Regions from separate parts of the Ligilactobacillus sp. genome, predicted to be linked through region 2. Evidence: a T-box and tRNA genes for the amino acid it is inferred to sense, from the RefSeq annotation. Region 2 holds a T-box; the other holds one or more tRNA genes.
What was found. The T-box of region 2 lies ahead of leuS (leucine--tRNA ligase). A T-box ahead of a tRNA ligase gene usually reads a tRNA of that ligase, here a tRNA-Leu.
Positions count from the first base shown of each region.

Region 1: it encodes a tRNA-Leu, which carries the amino acid that the T-box ahead of leuS (leucine--tRNA ligase) is inferred to sense. The anticodon was not compared.

Region 1 is NZ_DAIUCE010000031.1:6,282-14,190, reverse strand. It holds gene V7Z60_RS04720 (FIST signal transduction protein) at 1-466, opposite strand, end outside; gene V7Z60_RS04715 (C40 family peptidase) at 667-1,824, opposite strand; gene V7Z60_RS04710 (AEC family transporter) at 2,245-3,189, opposite strand; gene V7Z60_RS04705 (LCP family glycopolymer transferase) at 3,403-4,443, shown strand; gene V7Z60_RS04700 (beta-ketoacyl-ACP synthase III) at 4,534-5,502, opposite strand; tRNA gene V7Z60_RS04695 (tRNA-Leu) at 5,641-5,725, opposite strand; tRNA gene V7Z60_RS04690 (tRNA-Leu) at 5,843-5,927, opposite strand; gene V7Z60_RS04685 (SprT family protein) at 5,987-6,454, opposite strand; partial or broken gene V7Z60_RS04680 (Tex family protein) at 6,447-7,909, opposite strand, start outside.
Region 2 is NZ_DAIUCE010000044.1:2,751-10,659, reverse strand. It holds gene metK (methionine adenosyltransferase) at 1-293, shown strand, start outside; gene V7Z60_RS05645 (LysM peptidoglycan-binding domain-containing protein) at 534-2,939, shown strand; T-box leader at 3,002-3,208, shown strand; gene leuS (leucine--tRNA ligase) at 3,265-5,679, shown strand; gene V7Z60_RS05635 (amino acid permease) at 5,911-7,263, shown strand; gene V7Z60_RS05630 (pseudouridine synthase) at 7,250-7,909, shown strand, end outside.

The sequences.
Region 1 (7,909 bases), on a different contig from region 2:
TGTGCTTGACGCGCTGTCTGCCGTAGTAGATAAGAGTTGAGTCATAACTGGTGTCACCTGCGGAGCCGCCGATCATCTTGAAGTTGTGATCCATGAAATAGAGACTGGTCATGATCATGTCCTCCTGCCCGGAGAGCCCGTCGGCAATCAGATACATGAACGCATTCGGGTTGTCCTTAACTCTGTCATAGGCTTTCCTGAGATCATTTCTTGACAGTATCGGCGGTTCGGCAATCGGAACCACCTCGCAGATGTCCTTCTTCTCACTGAATCCCGTGAACCCGTGCTCTTTTTTCACATTTCCGTACGTCTGTGCAAATGATGTTGCAATAATCATGTTATCGGGAATCATTGTCTCGAACAGCTCGATTTCCGTATGCGTGCTGAACAAAACGAGAAGTTCGTCATTATGCTGCCGGGCATAGTCAAGGACTGCTTCGCTACTGTCAAATGTTAATGCTTTCATAGGCCTGCCTCCAAATGTTATCTTTAACTATTTGCTCCGCAAACCTCTTTACCATGTACATATCGTCCTGTTTTCCCTAATTTTAAGGAATAACTTATATTATTCTCATTTTTCATAAAAAAAGAGAAACATGAATTTTCCATGTTTCTCTTCATATTGCATATTCATAGAATTCCAGTTTAAGTCGTAATTGTCAGGATTTAGTTCAAGCGACCGCAGAATGAAGGACGCATGTACTTGAGTGACGTAACCTTGACCACATCGCCTGTCTGCGGAGCATGCACGAAGCTGCCGCCGCCGACATAGATGCCGACATGGCTGCCACCGTTGAAGAATACCAAGTCACCAGGCTGAAGCTGGCTTTCGGAAATCTGCGTGCACATTGCCTGCTGAGAGTATGAGGAATGAGGCAGACTCTTGCCGAATGCAGCATACACATACATTACAAGACCGGAGCAGTCGAATCCGGAAGGAGATGCCCCGCCCCACTTATAAGGAACACCGCAGAATGAAGTTGCGTAACCCACAACACTGCCGTACTTGGCAGCCGGAGCAGCGCTGACAGTACTGCTGCTTGAATTCTCCGAATTGCTTGTAGTACTTGTGGTACTTGTCTGCTGAACCTGTGCCTGGGTTGTCTTCGTATTGTCGTCAGCCTTCGTGTCGTTGTCAGTCTTTGTCACAGCTGCAACGGCCTTGTTGGCATCATTCAGGGCATTCTGCGTTTCACGCTCGTTCTTGGCCTTGGCAACTCTGTCAGCAGCTTCCTGAGCCTTCTTTGCTGCTTCCTCAGCTGCCTTCTTTGCTGCGTCTTCCTTTGCCTTCTTGACCTCAAGCTGCGTCTTCTGAACGGCAAGCTGGGCAATGTCATTGTTCAGCTTCTTGTTTGTTTCCTTCTGGCTTGAAGCGGCCTTGTCGACGACAGCCTTGTCAGCGGCAACCTTCTCCTTGTCAGCCTTCTGCTGTGCCACGGCCTGATTGTTGGCACGGACAAGCGTTGCAACCGTGAATGTGCGGTTAACCGCATCCGACAGGCTGTCGGCGCTTGTAACGAAGTCAATCATCGAACCGGCATTGTTGATCTGGGCTGCACGTGCCTGACGTGCAAGCTGTGCCTTGCGGGCCTTGATGTTCTTTTGCAGCTTGAGAATCTCATTGCTCTTCTGGAACTGAAGGTCTTCAAGCTTGGAAAGCTTGACCTGACCGTCCTTGACCGCCTGTTCCGTATCCTTGATCTTCTGTGTGACTGCATCGATATCAGCCTGCGTGTCTGCCTTGGCAGAAGACTGGGCATAGCTGGCAAATGTCAGCGCCGCTGCTGCTGTCAATGTCAATTTGAATAACTTCGAATTCTTCATTAGCGACTACCTTCCTGTAACAACTTTTATTTTCATAACTGGAACTCCGGAATATCTTCCGTCCGTTTTGACTACAATAGCTATGTTACCATTTAACAACACTCAACTCAATTACAGTAAATTTACAAAATCGTTCAAAAAAGCCTCTAATGTTACAAAAACATTTCACGAAGCTCCAAATTTTTGTTACCCCCCCGTATAAACGCCATTTTATCGGCTATAAAAGTGTTCCCGCCTCGTTTTTGACATTACAATCTGTAATATTTCTCTTTTGTTACAAATTATTTTTTCTAATTTAAAGCGTTTTCAAGCATTTGCTATGATTCCAGTCGCTTATTTTTCACTCAGAATCTCATTTAAAAAAACAAAAAGCAGAATATTTCAACGTTTTGAAATATTCTGCACTGCATTCTTTCTAATCTAAAGCGACTGCATGATGACCATCAGAATCGGAACGACAATCAGGGACATCAGCGTCGTTTCCGTTACCATAACGGCTGCATAGGACGAATCTGCGCCATACAGGTTCGCAACAACGGGAGCGTTCGTCATCACCGGCATCGCCGACTGCAGGATGAAGACGTGCTTCATCAAGGTCGGCATCGGTGCGTGAATCACCAGAACCGTCATCAAAAGCGGCGCGCAAATGAAACGTCCGAATAAAATCAGCAGGTTGTCCTTCTTCAAGGACATCTGCGCAAGGCCGGCATGAGACACTGAAATCCCGATGAACAGCATCGACAGCGGAATCGTCAGGTTGCCGAGATACACCAGGTCACGATTTATAAACGTCGGCAGTCTCACGTCCAGAAGCACCAGCACGATTCCCAGCATGAATCCGAGCAGTGGAGGAGAAAAAACCTTGCCAAGGGTCTTCTTCAGATTGAACTTTGCGTCGCCCTCCCCGTCACGCTGGATGAAAAACGTTCCGAGCGTCCAGAAGATCGTCGTATTGGCCATGTAGTAAATCAAAACGTAGGGGATGCTGCGGTCGCCAAACAGTGCCTGGTTAATCGGAAGTCCGACAAAAATCGTGTTGGAGTTGAAGAACATTGACGTAAACAGTCCCTGGCGGCCCTTTTTGATGTTGAAGATTCTTACCAGCGCAAACGCAACTGCCATTAAGATCATCATCGAAAGCACCGGAAACCGGAGATCCGGCAGCATGCTCAAAAGCTCATGCGCCTTGAACTTCCCGGTAATCGTGCTGAGCATGTAGCACGGCAGCGAGACCTGCGTGACAAGCCTGGCAATCAGCTTGTCCGCGTCTCCCTTGAACCACCCGTGTTCGGTCAGACAATATCCGACGAGAATCATCCCCAAAATAACGAGAACGCCCGACAGACTTTCCATAAAGACTTGCATAATCTACCTTCTTTTTCATTGTTTTTTAATCTTTTTCAAAATTATAGCATTTAACGTCGGCAAATGCACTATCTGCTTCCCGTTAAAGCGCTTTTATTGCGAAAATATTTCAAGACCTTTTAGAATCCGTTAAATTTTCCCTCTTGTCTATCACGAAACCGTTAAGATGTGTATAATGATACTATTCAATATTTCATTCAAAGGGGATTTGAAATGTCAGATCATACTAAACGCTCCGTTGACTCACCGGGTAAAGCCAAAATCAGAAAATGGGTCTGCGGCTTTCTGCTGGTTGCCCTGCTTGGAGGGTTCTACGGCTGCGGTGCTTATCTCTACAGCATGCTACATACAGCCGAGGAGACGATTACTACAACATACAAGAAGGTCAAAGTCAAGAAGGCGCGCAACGTTTCAAAGGTCTTGAAGGAAAAGAAGCCGATTTCGATTCTGCTGCTCGGGACGGATACCGGAGACCTTGGAAGAAGCGATACGGGGAGAACAGATACGCTGATCATCGCCACCGTCAATCCGACGACGCAGCGGACGACTTTGACGAGCATCCCGCGCGATACTCTGCTCAAAATTCCAAACTGCCGGGATCCGTACGACAAGATCAATGCCGCATATTCTGTCGGCGGCGTTCCGACAGCCATCAAATCGATTCAAAAGCTGCTCGACGTTCCAGTCGACTATTATGTGCTGCTCAACATGGGCGGATTAAGACAAGTCGTTGATGCAATCGGCGGAATTACCGTCACTCCGACATTGACGTTCCAATATGAAGATGCAGACGTGGTTCAGGGAAAGAAGACGACGCTAGACGGCAAGGCAGCGCTTTCCTATGCCCGCATGCGCCACGACGATCCGCTTGGAGATTACGGCCGCCAGAAACGTCAGCGCCAGGTCATTCAGGCCATCGCCAGGAAGGCTCTTAATTTTTCAAGCGTTTCAAAATTTGACGACATCCTGAAGGCAGTCAAGGACAACATGCAGACCGACCTCAGCTACGATGACATGTGGGCCATCGAAACAAATTACAAGAAGGCCGCTTCAAACATCAAATCCGATTGTCTGCAGGGAGAAAACGGATGGTATGATTCAACCTCATGGCAGGTTGCGACGTCAACGGAACGATCGCGCGTTTCAAAAAACATTCGCGAAGAACTCGGAATGGAAGAATCGACCGAAACGTTTGCCGACGATACCGGCATTGCCGAACAGGCCATCGCAGGCGCCAAGGCAATGGGACAATAATAAGCTCATGATGAAGATAAAGTCGAGAATTCGCTTCTCGGCTTTTTTTAACGTAAAAAGCCCGCTTGCCAGAGGACAAGGGGCCAAAAACTAAAATCCAATCAACAGGCTGCCATAGGCCAGACCGGCACCGAAGCCCGTCAACAGGCAGCGCTTCGGTCTCTTGCCCTGAGCAAGAGCCTCCGACAAGGCCAACGGGATTCCGACCGATGAAGTGTTTCCGGCCGTCTGAACGTTAATCTGGAATTTTTCAAGCGGCAGATTCAATGCCCTGGCGATATTTTCAATCAAGCGCAGATTGGCCTGATGCGTGATCACCAGATCGAGGTCTTCCGGCTTCAGGCCTTCCTTTTCCAGAAACTCGCGCATGTGGACGGTAATTTCGTCGGTCACAAAATTATACACTGAACGTCCGTCCTGGTAAAAGGCATCCATCTGCGGGTAATTTTCAGCAGAAATTTCCTGAATCGGTTCGATGCGTCCGCTGTGAATGACTTCCCCGTTTCCCCTGGCATGCAGTTCTTCTGCGATAAAGCTTTCATCCTCAGGATCCCGGCTTGATTCCAGCAGGACTCCCGCTGCTCCGTCGCCGAAAAAGACGGCAGACGTCCGGTCCCTGAAGTCCATCATCTTGGAATTCGTTTCTGCGCTGATGACGATTGCCTTTTCGTACTGACCGCAGCGAATGAACTTTTCTGCAGTGGACAACGCAAAGACAAAACCGGCACAAGCAGCGGAAATGTCGTATGCAAATGCATTGACACAACCAGTTTTTCCCTGAACCAGGGCCGCCGTTGACGGCGTAATTGAATCCGGAGAAATCGTCGAAACGATAATCAGATCGATTTCCTCAGGACTGACGCCGGCTTTTTCCATCAGACTGACTGCCACTTTCGCGGCCATGTCGGACGTGTTTTCTCCAATCGCAAAATGACGCATTTCAATACCGGTGTGGCTTCTGATCCATTCATCAGAGGTTTCCATAATTGATGCCAGTTCATCATTCGTAACAATTCTGGGCGGCAGGTAGCCTGCGCTCGCACTAATTTTAACAGACATATGTTTCGTATCCTTTCGAATCTTTCCAAGGTATATCTTACCAATTTTTTCGTTAATGCGGAATACTTTGATCATTCAAAACACCGAACGCATTAAAAAAAGCTGCAGACCGATTTCTCAGCACTGCAGCTTGCGTTATGCGGGTAAATGGATTCGAACCATCACGGGCTCAACGCCCACCAGATCCTTAGTCTGACGCGTCTGCCAATTCCGCCATACCCGCGACAACATCATTAATTATATCAAGTTAATTACAACTATGCAACCCTTAATTCAAAAAAATTATCACAGATAAAAAAATTGCAGAACCGATTTCTCATCAGTCCTGCAACCTTAGTCATGCGGGTAAATGGATTCGAACCATCACGGGCTCAACGCCCACCAGATCCTTAGTCTGACGCGTCTGCCAATTCCGCCATACCCGCGACAACGTTATTAATTATAACAGTCATTTTCAGCAGACGCAAGTCCTTTTCAAAAAAAATTATCGATACTCATGAATCTCGACCAATTCAATATTTCCATGGCACTTTGAACAGACATAGCGCGCGGTATTGACGCGACGTTTGCGTTGATAAAGCACCCCGCATCCTTCGCATTTGTAAACATAATATCTCTCAACCCCCGTCCTGGCAGATTTTAATTCCGGTGCGTAACGCAAGCCGTTGACTTTTTTCAATAAAGCCTTGAATTCCGAATCCTTATGCCTGTATCCTCTTCCTTCCAGATGCAGATGATAGTGACACAGCTCATGCTTAATGATGCCGATCAGCACGGACGAACCATGTTCCGTCAGCATTTTGGGATTAATCTCAATATCATGGTCGCTCAAGCGATATCTGCCGCCAGTCGTTCTCAAGCGCCCGTTAAAGGAGGCACGGTGCCTGAATCTGCGCCCGAAGTCTTCCAGGGAAATCCTTTCAACCAGCCTTTGCAGCTCCTGATCATTCATACTTTGGATCCACCATCGTCAATTGAATGCGGCCGCGCTTTTCATCCACGCCGTCAATCCACACGTCCACGATATCACCCACGGAAACGACATCGGCAGGTTTTTTGACAAAGCCCTTCTTCAGTTTGGAAATGTGGACGAGACCGTCCTGCTTGACCCCGATATCCACAAATGCTCCGAAATCCACAACGTTGCGCACCGTTCCCTGAAGCTTCATTCCTTCCTTCAAATCCTCAAGGTGCAAAACGTCTGATCGCAGCAGCGGCTTTTGCATCGAATCGCGCAGATCGCGGCCGGGTTTCTTCAGACTTTCAACAATGTCTTCAATGGTTTGAACGCCTGCACCAGTTTCCTTTGCAAAATCATTCGGATCAAGGCGACTGAGCTTTTCCAAGCCGTCCTTTGTCGACAGCTCTGCATTTTTCATCCCGAGCTCCTTCAATAACCGGCGCGTCAGATTATAGCTTTCAGGGTGGATGTCCGTATTATCGAGCGGTTCGCTGCCGTTTGGAATGCGCAAAAAGCCGGCAGCCTGTTCAAACGCCTTGTCGCCTAAGCGCTTGACCTTCTTTAACTGCGACCTTTTTTCAAATCGTCCGATTTCCGAGCGGTAATCCACGATATTCTGAGCAGTCGTCGCATTCAGTCCGGAAATATGCTCCAGCAGCTGCGGACTTGCGGTATTCAGATTTACTCCGACCTTGTTGACGCCCGTTTCGATTACGAACCTGAGCCTCTCATCAAGATCTCTTTCAGGCAGATCATGCTGATATTGACCGACGCCGATTGCCTTCGGATCAATTTTGATCAGTTCAGCCAACGGATCCTGCAAGCGGCGGGCAATGCTGACTGCAGAACGTTCTTCGACGTTGAAGTCCGGGAATTCCCTTCTGGCAGTTTCGCTTGCCGAATAAACCGAAGCACCGGCCTCGTTGACGATCACGTAGGAGACTTCTTCGTCCATTTCCCTTAAAACGTCCGCAACGAAGCTTTCTGATTCACGACTTGCCGTCCCGTTTCCGATGGCAATCGTCCTGACGCCGTACTTCCGGATCAAAGTCCTGAGCGTCTTCTTCGCATCTGCGACCCGCTTTTGATCAACATGTTCGCCCTTGTACTTTTCGTGCGGGTAAATGACCGCCTTGTCCAGGAACTTGCCCGTTTCATCGACGACTGCCAGTTTGCATCCGGTCCGATAAGCCGGGTCAAGTCCCAATACGACCCGGCCTTTAAGCGGTGCCTGCATCAGCAGATGGTAAAGGTTGTCCCCGAAGACTTCGATTGCCTTCACATCCGCCTTCGCAGTCAGATTGTTACGCAATTCGCGTTCAATTGCCGGCTTGATGAAGCGTTTATATGCATCGTCGCAGGCCTTTTTGACATATTCTGCTGAATCTTCCTCATGATTTCCGGCATAATGGCGATGCATCTGATTCAGGATGCGTTCATCTTCAA
Region 2 (7,909 bases):
AAATTGCACCGCAGGTTGAAGTTCAGCTTGCATACGCGATTGGTGTGGCACAGCCGGTATCCGTTTCGGTTAATACGTTTGGAAAATGCAGCGTCAGCGATGACGAATTGATTAAGGCGATTCGGAAATGCTTTGATCTTCGCCCGGCCGGCATCATTGAAATGCTTGATTTGAGGAGACCGATTTATAAGCAGACTGCTGCTTATGGACATTTCGGGCGCACGGATGTCGATCTTCCATGGGAACATCTCGATAAGGTCGATGAACTTAAAGCAGCACTGAATTTAAAATAAGCGATACTTGTTCAAGAGTCTTGACTTCATGTTGAGGCTCTTTTATTTATTGACAGATAAAAATATATAATTGTGAATTTGTTAAATTGTTTTAAATATAGTTGAGCGAATTATGAAGTTATGTCTAAATTATAAAGAATATAAAAGCGGGAGGTGTTTTTTTAACTTTGACAGTTAAAAATCTGATATAATCACTTTGTAGTGTTATTTACGAACGATAGAAAATAAGGTGGGACTCAAATGAAAAAGAGAAAAGAGCGAATCGAACGGGAGAAACAGGCCCAGGCATTGCAGAATATCCGGTCTGTAAAGAAAGCTACGACCTACATTGGGACCACTGTTTTGATGGGGACCGCCGGTTTTGCGCTAGGCAGCAAGGCCAGGGTTTCGGCTGATACCGTTCAGATCGACAAGAACGGACAAACTAACGGCAATCAGCAGGATTCAAGTCAGGCATCGTCTGACGAAACGCAGCAAGCAGCGGCATCTTCATCGGAGTCTCAAAATAATACGGTCGGACAAACGCAGCGTTCCGAACAGCAGGCACAGCAGACTAATCAGCAGTCTGCTGCTCAAAATCAACAGACTCAGCAATCGGTTCAGACGGACCAGACAGGACAGGATCCTCAGACCGAGACTCAGGCGGATGTCAGCACCCAGCAGGCAGCTGCCGGCGTTCCGATGGTGATGGCGGTTCAGACGAATACGAGCTATTCGGGCAACGTGCAGAGCTTTTTGAACAATGTTGCTCCGGCAGCGCGTCAGGTGGCAAATGCCAGGGGACTGTATGCATCATTGATGATTGCGCAGGCGGCCCTTGAAAGCGGTTGGGGCGGAAGTTACCTTTCGACTGCCGCATATAATCTGTTTGGCGTCAAGTGGAACGGCTCCGGGGCATACATCAATCTGTCGACGCAGGAATATTATGGCGGAGCATATCACACGGTAATGGCACGTTTTCAGCGTTATTCAAGCTACACGGAATCGTTGAATGCGTATGCTGATTTGATCTGCAGTCATTTTCCCCGTTCGACCAAGGCTCAGGCTTCGAGTTATGCCGTGGCCGCGCAGAATTTGCGCAACGGCGTCTACGGGACGTATGCAACGGACCCGAGTTACGCATCAAAGCTGATTTCCGTGATTGAAAGGTACAATTTGACGCAGTATGATACCGGAACGGTGATGAAACCAGTTTCGAATAATACGAACAGCAATAATAACAATAACAATAATTCAAATTCGAGCGTTGCCACGAACGGAACTTACACGGCCGTTGCCGGTGACAGCTTGTGGGGGATTGCGCAGAAATTCGGGATGACGCTTGATGAGTTGAAGAAGGCAAATGGCCTGACGAGCAACAATCTCTACGTGGGTCAGACGTTGAAGGTCAGAAAGTCCGCCCAGCAGAACACGAATAACAACGATACGAATCAAAATCAAAATTCGAACGGCAACAACAATGATCGTCCTCAGCAGATGATTACGAATGCCGAGACATATACGGTCAAGTCAGGCGACAGCTTGTGGAGCATAGCAACCAAGCACGGCTGCAGCGTAAATGACTTGAAGAGCTGGAATCATCTTTCATCAAATCTGATTCATGTCGGTCAAAAGCTCGTCGTTGGTCAGAAGAAATCGACTGTTCAGCAGCAACAAGGGCAAAAGGAACCTCAGCAGACAACGAGCAATGGAACTTATACGGTCAAGTCAGGCGACAGTCTCTGGAAAATTGCGACGGACCACAACATGAGCGTGTCTCAGCTTAAGAATTTAAACAAGCTTTCCAGCGATATGATTTTTGTCGGTCAGAAACTGCTGGTATCTGAGAAAAAGCAAAGTGCACCGGCGCAAAATCAAAATAAGCCGTCACAAAACCAGGTAATCGGGACTTCGACTTACACGGTCAAATCAGGCGACAGCGTTTGGAAAATAGCGCACGAATACGGCATGAGCATGAATGAACTGACTTCATTGAATGGAATCAAAAACAATCTGATTTTTCCTGGTCAGGTTCTCAAAGTCAAATCCAGTGCCAGGACGGGAAACGTTTCAAAATCCGAAACAGGCGGTTCAGGGAATCAAAATGCAGCAGGCAACGGCAGCAGTTCAACTTATACGGTTAAGGCCGGTGACAGCGTCTGGAAGATTTCGCATGAACATGGCATGAGCATGGATGAATTGAAGTCGCTGAACGGATTAAGGGACAACCTGATTATTCCGGGACAGGTTCTGAAGGTCAGGGGAACTTCTTCAAATACCAGGCAGGCAGCTGAAACAAAAACAGGCTCAAAGGAAACGGCAGCAGCGGGTGCGACATACGTTGTCAGAGCCGGCGACAGTTTGTGGGCAGTTGCAAACAGTCAAGGGCTGACGGTTGCGGAATTGAAGCGAATCAACGGGCTGTCTTCTGATACGATCTATGTCGGTCAAAAGCTTAAAGTGACGCAGAAATCTTCCGTAAATGCAGAAACGTACGCCAAGAAGACTAATGTTTCTGACAAGTCCAAGAAGAAATACACGGTTAAAGCCGGCGACAGTTTATGGCGGATTGCTGCTGACAACAAGACGACCGTCAATAATCTGAAGGCGGTGAACCACCTGGCAGGCGATACGATCTACGTGGGTCAGACACTGTATTTAAATTAAGTTTTGTCAATTCGGTTTAAAGACTTGAAAAAACAGTCCGATTTTGCTAATATTAAAGCAATATTTGAACGCTAAGAAGGATTATTAGAAGGACGAGATTTGTCAGAGAGCGTGTGGTTGGTGTGAACATGCAGATTGAGTGCTTCGAACTCGCCTTTGAGTTTCCTGCTGAACATGGAGAGGTAGGCAGGGACGGTATCTCCCGTTATGAGAAAAAGCGTCAGCAATTGCTGGAACATAGGTGGTACCGCGATTTATTCGTCCTATATGAAGTGAGAACTTCGTGTAGGGCTTTTTTTATTTACTACAAGGAGGAAGTTTCAAAATGGCTTACGATCACAAGGCAATCGAGAAAAAGTGGCAGCATTACTGGGAAGAACACAAGACCTTCAAGACAAGCGAAGATCCTGACAAGAAGAAATTCTATGCACTGGACATGTTTCCCTATCCGTCCGGTCAGGGACTTCACGTCGGACACCCGGAAGGATATACGGCAACGGACATCATCTCACGCATGAAGAGGATGCAGGGATACAACGTCCTGCATCCGATGGGATGGGACGCCTTCGGACTTCCTGCTGAACAATACGCATTGAAGACGGGAAACTCTCCGCGTGAGTTTACGAAGAAGAACATCAATAATTTCCGCCGTCAGATCAAGTCATTGGGCTTGTCGTACGATTGGGACCGTGAAGTGAATACGACTGACCCGTCATATTACAAGTGGACGCAGTGGATCTTTGAGCAGATGTACAAGAAAGGTCTTGCATACGAAGCTGAAATTCCCGTCAATTGGTGCCAGGAACTCGGAACTGTCGTTGCCAATGAGGAAATCATCGACGGCAAGACGGAACGCGGCGGGTATCCGGTCGTCAGAAAGCCGATGCGTCAGTGGGTTTTGAAAATTACCGCATATGCGGACCGTCTGATTGATGATCTGGATGACCTTGACTGGCCTGAAGCAATCAAGGATCAGCAGCGCAACTGGATCGGCCGTTCCGTCGGCGCTTCCGTGAAATTCGGCGTCTGCGGCCACGATGACAAGCAGATTGAAGTCTTCACGACCCGTCCTGATACGCTTTTTGGCGCATCGCTGCTGGTTTTGGCACCTGAACATGAATATGTAAGTTCCTTAACGACTGCTGAGCAAAAGGAGGCAGTCGATGCCTACGTTGATCAATGCGCTCACAAATCAGATCTTGAACGTACCGATCTTGCAAAGACAAAGACCGGCGTGTTTACGGGAAGCTACGGCATCAATCCTGTAAACGGCGAGAAGCTTCCGATTTGGATTGCAGATTACGTTTTGGCATCTTATGGCACTGGTGCGATCATGGTTGTACCTGCCCATGATGAACGTGACTATGAATTTGCCAGGAAATTCGATTTGCCGATCAAACCGGTTATCGAAGGCGGCAATGTTGAGGAAGCGGCCTATACGGGAGACGGCAGGCACATCAATTCCGGCTTTTTGGACGGACTCGGCAAGAAGGAAGCCATTGACAGGATGGTTGAATGGCTTGAAGAAAAAGGCGTCGGCAAGAAGAAGGTCAACTATCGTCTGCGTGACTGGACATTTTCCCGCCAGCGCTACTGGGGCGAACCGATTCCGGTCATTCATTGGGAAGACGGTGAAACAACGCTTGTTCCCGAAGACGAACTCCCGCTTCGTCTGCCAAAGGCAACGGACATCAAGCCGTCCGGCACAGGTGAAAGTCCGCTGGCCAATCTTGATGACTGGGTAAACGTTGTCGACAAGAACGGACGCAAGGGCAAGCGCGAAACGAACACGATGCCGCAATGGGCAGGAAGTTCGTGGTACTTCCTGCGCTATGTTGATCCGCACAACCAGGGCCAGCTTGCAGACTATGACAAGCTCAAGCACTGGATGGCGGTCGATCTTTATGTCGGCGGGGCCGAACATGCCGTTTTGCACCTGCTTTACGCACGATTCTGGCATAAGTTCCTGTACGATCTGGGTGTCGTTCCTACGAAGGAACCGTTCCAAAAGCTGGTCAACCAGGGAATGATTCTTGGAAACAACCACGAAAAGATGTCCAAGTCGAAGGGCAACGTCATCAATCCTGATGATATTGTCGAGCAGTACGGCGCAGATACGCTTCGTCTCTATGAAATGTTCATGGGACCTCTGGAAGCATCCAAGCCATGGAGCGAAGACGGGCTGAACGGTGCCTACAAGTTCATCAACCGTATCTGGAATCTGATCATCGATGAAGATGACAACATGCGCGACCGGATCACGACGATCAATGAAGGCGAGCTTGACTTTGCCTATAACCAGACGGTCAAGAAGGTTACTGAAGACTTTACGAAGATGCACTTCAACACGGCCATTTCGCAAATGATGGTTTTCGTCAATGACTGCTATAAGGCAGATTCCCTGCCGCTTGAATACGTTGAAGGATTCGTCAAGCTTCTTGCTCCGCTCGTTCCGCACCTGGCAGAAGAGCTTTGGACCAAGCTCGGTCACGTCGGAAGCATCGCTTATGCAAAATGGCCTGAATATGATGAATCGAAACTCGTTAAAGATGAAGTCGAGGTCGTCGTTCAGGTTAACGGTCGTGTCCGCCAGCACTTGAAGGTTTCAAGCAGCATCACGAAGGAAGAGCTTGAAAAGGCTGCGATGGCAGATGAACATGTCAGGGAATTCGTTGAAGGCAGGAACGTGGTTCGCGTCATTGCAATTCCGGGCAAACTGGTCAATATTGTCGTAAAATAATGAGTATCATTGAATTCCTGCTGACGTTCAGCAGGAATTTTTGTTAAAAGCGAACTTTAATGATGGAGTACATTTATTTAAGAAGCTAAAAAAGAAGAATTCAAGTCATGATAAGTTAATTTGTGTCAGAATGCGAACTAAATACGGATTAAGAGCGTTCGATGAACCCTCATCCCTTGATTAATGCATAAATATTTACTATAATGATAACAAATTATAGGGGGTAAGGATTTGAACAACGAACTATCACGAGCACTGACACACAGGCACGTTCAGATGATTGCAATTGGCGGGGCAATCGGAACGGGGCTGTTTCTGGGCTCAGGAACAGCAATTCAAAAGGCCGGTCCGGCGATTATTCTGGCGTATCTCATTGCCGGCATCTTTTGCTTCTTCATGATGCGCGCAATCGGCGAACTGATCTTATCCGATCTGTCGAAGAATTCATTCATAGAATTCGTACGCGAGTATTTGGGGCCGCGCTTCGAATTCATCGTCGGATGGACGTATTGGCTTTGCTGGGAGTCTTTGGCAATGGCAGATTTGACCGCAAGCGGGATTTATATCAGGTATTGGTTTCCGGGAATTCCGCAGTGGCTGACGGCTTTTTGGATAATCGTTTTGCTGTTGGCGTTTAATTTGCTGAGCGTCGGGGCATTCGGAGAATTGGAGACATGGTTTTCAAGCATCAAGGTTCTGGCAATTCTGGCATTGATCGGAACCGGCGTCGTTTTGCTTGTGATGAAGGCCAAGGTCGGCGGACATGCTGTCTCGTTAGGCAATCTCGTAAGTTACGGCGGTTTTTTCCCGAAGGGGTTCAATGGACTGCTGGCAGCATTTCCGATGGTCATCTTTGCCTTTACTGGAATTGAGATGGTTGGTCTGACTTCCGGTGAAACGGCTGATCCGAAGCGCGATCTTCCGCAGGCGATCAATACTTTGCCAATCAGAATCGGACTTTTTTACGTCGGTTCGATGTTTGTTTTGATGTGCATTTATCCTTGGAATCAGATTGCAACGAATTCAAGTCCGTTTGTTCAGGTATTCAGCGGCATCGGCATCAGGATTGCCGCCGGGGTGATTAACTTCGTTGTCCTGACGGCTGCTCTTTCGGCCTGCAACAGTGCAATTTTCAGTACGAGCAGAACATTGTTTGTTCTGGCAAACAGCGGACAGGCTTCAAAGAAACTGGGCAAAAGCAATAATCGCAGCGTACCGGTCAATGCTTTGATTTTTTCAGCCTGCATTCTGTTTGTGATCGTTATTTTAAACTTTTTCTTGCCGGCTGCAATTTTCGAAATCATTTCAGGCATTGCAACGGTCAGTTTTGTTTTCATCTGGATTGTTCTGGTTGTCTGCCATTATAAATACAAGAAAAGCCGCGGAGGCGAACAGACGCTTTTTGCGATGCCTCTTTTCCCCGTTTCGAATTGGATCACGATCATCTTTTTCCTGGCGGTTCTGGTTTTGCTGGCATTTTCAAAAAGCACGCTGATGTCTTTGCTGTTTTCGCTTGTCTGGTTTGCATGTCTGGGAGCAGTTTACAATTTTTTCATAAAGGACAGTGAAAATGAGACTAGATAAATTTTTAGCCGAATGTAATCAGGGGACCAGAAGCGAGGTCAAGGTTCTGTTGAAGAGCAGGCGCGTAACGGTCAACGGCATGACGGAAAATTCAGGAAAAAGACAAATCGATGAGTTTTCAGACATTGTTTGTATCGATGGAGAAGAGCTTAGGTATCAGAGCTTTGCATACTATATGCTGCATAAGCCAAAGGGCGTCATCACTGCAACGGAAGATGCGGTTCAAGAAACCGTGCTTGACCTGATTGACAAGAAGGACTGTGTCAGGGGACTTTTTCCTGTCGGAAGACTTGACAAGGATACGACGGGGCTGTTGCTTCTGACGAATGACGGGAAGCTTGCACATGATTTGCTGGCACCAAAAAAGCATGTTGAAAAAATCTATGAGGCAAGGATTGAAGGAATCGTGACCGAGGCTGAAGTCGAGCTTTTTTCAAAGCCGATTGAATTGAGGAACGGTGAAGTTACCAAACCTTCCAGGCTTGTCGTCAAGAATGTTGATGAAGATGCCGGCATGTCAGAAATCGAGATTACGATTTCTGAGGGCAAGTATCACCAGATCAAGCGGATGTTTGCCAGTGCGGGGATGCACGTGCTGGAACTTAAAAGGATTAAGATGGGATCGCTTGAACTTGACGGTAGACTT